DNA from 2 places in the Microbacterium istanbulense genome. Region 1 is predicted to be linked to the other one. Evidence: predicted binding sites of a transcription regulator. Region 1 holds the regulator's gene; the other holds the start of a gene.

Region 1 (2,391 bases):
AGGCCCGCGAGGCGGCGCAGGTCGCGCTGGGCCTGCCGGCTCTGCCGCTGACGACGATCGGCTCGTTCCCGCAGACAGGTGACATCCGCCGCGCTCGCGCACAGTTCACCCGTGGAGAGCTCTCGCAGGAGGACTACGAGGACTTCCTGCGCGCCGAGATCGACCGCGTGATCACCCTGCAGGAAGACCTCGGCCTGGACGTGCTCGTGCACGGCGAGCCGGAGCGCAACGACATGGTGCAGTACTTCGCCGAGAACCTCGACGGCTTCGCGGTGACCGAGAACGGCTGGGTGCAGTCGTACGGCTCCCGCGCCACGCGGCCCTCGATCCTGTGGGGCGACGTGTCGCGTCCGGCCCCCATCACGGTCGACTGGGCGGCGTACGCGCAGTCGCTGAGCGCCAAGCACGTCAAGGGCATGCTCACCGGCCCGGTCACGATCCTTGCCTGGTCGTTCGTGCGCGACGACCAGCCGCTGGGCGAAACCGCCAACCAGGTCGCGCTGGCCCTGCGCGACGAGATCGCCGACCTCGAGGCGGCGGGCATCCAGATCATCCAGGTCGACGAGCCGGCGCTGCGCGAGCTGCTGCCACTGAAGCAGGCCGACCAGCCCGCGTACCTCGACTGGTCGGTGCGCTCGTTCCGTCTCGCCACGGGCGGCGCGGCGTCGGCCACGCAGGTGCACACCCACCTGTGCTACTCGGAGTTCGGTGTCGTGATCGACGCGATCCGCGGCCTGGATGCCGATGTCACCTCGATCGAGGCCGCGCGCAGCCGCATGGAGGTCGTCGCCGACATCGCCGCTGCCGGCGGTTTCGACCACGGCATCGGTCCCGGTGTCTACGACATCCACTCGCCGCGCGTGCCGAGCACCGCCGAGGTCGAGTCGCTGCTGCGTCGCGCCGTCGAGGAGCTGCCCCTGCGCCAGGTGTGGGTCAACCCGGACTGCGGTCTGAAGACCCGCGGCTACGACGAGACCGTCGCGTCGCTGGCGAACATCGTCGAGGCGACCCGTCGCGTGCGTGAGGACATCACCGTTTCAGCCTGATCTCCTGAGACGACACAGGCCCCTCCTGGATCCGATCCAGGAGGGGCCTGTGTCGTTGGAGAGTGTCAGACGGCGCGGAGCACGGCGACGACCTTGCCGAGCACGGTGGCGTCATCGCCGAGGATCGGCTCGAACGCGGAGTTCCGGGGGAGCAGCCAGGTGTGACCGTCGCGGCGTCGGAACGTCTTCACGGTCGCCTCACCATCGAGCATCGCGGCGACGATCTCGCCGTTCTCGGCGTTGTTCTGCGAGCGCACGACCACCCAGTCCCCATCGCAGATCGCGGCATCGATCATCGACTCGCCCGACACCTTCAGCATGAACAGGTCGCCCTTGCCGACGAGCTGACGGGGGAGTGGGAAGATCTCCTCCACCTGCTGCTCGGCGGTGATCGGCACCCCTGCGGCGATCTGGCCCACCAGCGGCACGAGGGCGGCATCGCCGACGGCAGGTGCGCTGTCGGCCGGGTTCTCGGTGCTGAACCCGGGCAGATCGATGAGCACCTCCATCGCGCGCGTCTTGCCGGGGTCACGGCGCAGGTAGCCACTGAGCTCGAGCTGACCGAGCTGGTGGGTCACGCTCGAGAGCGACTTCAGGCCGACGGCATCACCGATCTCGCGCATGCTCGGCGGGTAGCCGTGCTGCGCGATCGAGGTCTGGATGACCTCGAGGATCGCCATCTGCTTGGGGCTCAGGTTCTTGCGCCGGCGGGTGCGCGGCGCCTCGGATGCCGGGGGCGTGGTGTCGCTCATCGTTGCTCCTTCGTGCGCTGTCACGGTCGCCCGGTTCGAATGTCGGTGGTCCGTGGTGGGGTGTCGATATCGAAACGGTATCCGAGAATCCGCGAGATTCGGAAGATCTGTTCGAGCGTGTCGGGCATTTTTCGGATGAGAGTTCGAAGAATTCTTGACAGATGTTCGATATCGAAGATACATTCGGAACGTAGCTTCGCATCCGCCGCTCCCGGCCGAGGGGCGGATGCGAAAGCTGCACCACTCAGCAGAGGAGCACGCCATGAGCAGCATCAGCATCGCGACCCCCGTCGGACCGCAGACCCGTCTTCGGCTCACCACGCGTGGTCGCCGAGTGCTCGTCGCCCTCGCCGCCGCACCTCTTGCCGTCGGCATCGGCTTCTCCGTCCTCGCCGGGGGGTCGGCCCTCGCCTCGGGTGAGCAGTCCGCTCCGGTCGAGTTCCAGACAGTCACGGTCATGCCTGGCGACACGCTGTGGTCCCTCGCGATGTCGATCGCCCCCGCCGCGGACCCGCGCGATGTCGTCGACGACATCATTCGCCTCAACAACCTCGACGGTGGCACCATCCAGGCCGGCAGTGAACTGGCCATCC
Region 2 (2,391 bases), on a different contig from region 1:
GACGGCGCGGAGCCCCTCGGTGGTCGCGCGGAGGGAGACGGCGCGACGGTCGGTCGGGTGCGAGTGGCGGTCGATGAGGCCACGCGCGGCCAGGGCGCGCACGACCTGCGAGGTCATCATCGGGTCGGTCGCGGCGGCATCGGCGAGCTCACGCTGAGTGACCGGCGCTGGATGCAGCGAGACGATGGTGGCCAGAAGAACGAACTGCACGTGAGTGAGCCCGTGCGGGGCGAGGGCCGCGCGGATCGCCCGCTGCCAGGCGTTGGTCACCCTCCAGAGCAGGAACCCGGGGCTCTGGTCTGGGCCGGCGAAGCGGGAGTGGAGGGCGTCGTCGGTCATCGCGAGACGAGGTGCTGTGACAGGCCGGAGATGTTCTGGGTTGCCGTCAGTGCGAAGGTGCGACCGAGAAGTCGGCGCCAGAGCGGGGCGAGAGCACCGTCGACCGAGATCCGTACCTCGACGTCGGAACCGGCGGTGCTCGGCTCGACGAGGTGGTCGAACGTGAGGGTGGCGCCGGGGAGGCGGGATGTCGTGGTGACGCGCCGATCGGCTTCGAGCCGGGTGATCGTGAAGGTGGTGGACGGGCCGGATGCCGGACGCATGCGACCCTGCGCTCCGATACGGACGTCGCCGTCGAACTCGACCGCCGTGACATCCGGATCCCACTTCGCCCAGGCGCGGGGATCGGCCCACAGCGCAAAGACAGTCGAGGCGGAGTGGGGAAGTTCGGCGCGGTGATGGCTGAGGGTCGTCATAAAAGTAGTATGCGCGCTTACTGTATGAAGATCAAGGCCGACCTGGAGGTCGGGTCCGGTTTGTGTTGTTCCAGTATTCTCGTACATATCTTCGAATATTGACGTAGAATGGAGTCATGTCCGAACACCTGACTCCGCTGTACGAGGCGATCGATGCCCTCGATGCTGCGTGGGGTGACGCAGGCTCGGCGCAGAGCTTGTCTCGGGGACGGTTGATCGCGGCGAATGATGCGGTGGGGGTGGTGCGGCGCCGGTTGGACGCGCTGCACGCCGAGCTCGCGGCGGGTATCGCGCACGAGTCGCGGCCGGAGCTGGGGGCGGGGAGTCTGGCGAAAGAGCAGGGGTTCCGCGGAGTGCCCGCTCTGATCGCGGCGACCGGTGGCGGGAGCACCGGGGACGCGGCGCGTCTGGTGCGGGTGGGGGAGGCGACCGCACCACGGTCGAATCTGTCGGGCGAGGTGCTCCCGGCGAAGTACCCGGCGGTGCGGGCTGCGCTGGGGCGGGGAGCTGTGAGCGCTGCCGTGGCGGCGGCGATCATCTGCCTGTTGGACCGGGTGTGGGTGAAAGTCGGCGCGGCGCGGGTTCACGAGGCTGAGGTGCTGCTCGTGGAACGGGCGCCGGGGCTGTCGATGGACGAGGTGCGCAAGCTCATCACCCGTGCGGAGGCGTGGCTGGACCCAGATGGGGTCGCGCCGCGCGAAGAGGAGGCGCGGGCGGCCCGGTCGCTGACGATGTTCGAACGCGACGGCATGTTGCACATCAACGCCAAACTCGACATCGCTGCGGGCGCCCCGGTCAAGACCGCGATCCAGGGGATCGTCAGCGCCGTGTTCCGTGCGCGCAAGGATGCCATTGAGCCCGGCGCACCTGATGCGGATCGACGCACCGTTCCGATGCTGCAGGCCGATGCGCTCAGCGAGATCTGTGCGCACGCCGTCGGGTGCGAATCCGACGAACTGCCGTTGGGTGGAGCGACCGTGATCGTGCGCGTCGACCTGACCGATCTCGAATCCGGCGCAGGCTGCGCGACGATCGACGGTTTCGACAGCGCGGTGAGTATCGCCGCCGCCCGCCGGATGGCGGCGTCCGGCGGCGCGATCCCGTGGGTACTCGGCGGCGATGGTGAGATTCTCGACTGGGGCCGGGAACGCCGCCTCTTCACCGGGGCCCAGCGCAGGGCGCTCGTCGCGCGCGACGGCGGCTGCGCGATGTGCGGACTCGATCCCGAGCTCACCCGGGCGCATCACATCCGCTGGTGGCAGCGGGATGCCGGCGCGACCGACCTCGACAATGGCGTTCTCCTCTGCGAGAGCTGCCATCACCGCACCCACGACAACGGCTGGGAAATCCGCATCGACGGCGCCGGGATTACCGGTCGCGGTTCATTCCACCGCCCTACGTCGATCCGCTGCGGCGCCCACGGCTGGGCGGGCGAGCCCGCTACGACATCGCCGCCTGAGCGGCGCGACGCGGCCGCTCGAGCTACTTGAGCAGCCGCGACAGCCGGCGGTCGGCGAGCACCTTGCCGCCGGTCTGACATGTCGGGCAGTACTCCAGCGACCGGTCGGCGAAGAACACGCTGCGTACCGTGTCGCCGCACACCGGGCACGCTTCGCCTCGTCGGGCGTGCACCTGC

What was found. Region 1 encodes LexA, which represses DNA repair genes until DNA is damaged. Its sites were predicted from a motif close to TCGAACANNTGTTCGA; they were not measured.
Region 2: a site for LexA is predicted at 835-850, ahead of WDU93_RS04460 (DUF222 domain-containing protein). Genes of this name have one in related genera too.

Annotation. Positions count from the first base shown of each region.
Region 1 covers NZ_JBBDGN010000013.1:58,136-60,526, forward strand. The annotation lists gene metE (5-methyltetrahydropteroyltriglutamate--homocysteine S-methyltransferase) at 1-1,046, shown strand, start outside; gene lexA (transcriptional repressor LexA) at 1,112-1,798, opposite strand; gene WDU93_RS12650 (LysM peptidoglycan-binding domain-containing protein) at 2,061-2,391, shown strand, end outside.
Region 2 covers NZ_JBBDGN010000002.1:317,679-320,069, forward strand. The annotation lists gene WDU93_RS04450 (MarR family winged helix-turn-helix transcriptional regulator) at 1-339, opposite strand, end outside; gene WDU93_RS04455 (SRPBCC family protein) at 336-755, opposite strand; gene WDU93_RS04460 (DUF222 domain-containing protein) at 872-2,245, shown strand; gene WDU93_RS04465 (Fpg/Nei family DNA glycosylase) at 2,238-2,391, opposite strand, start outside.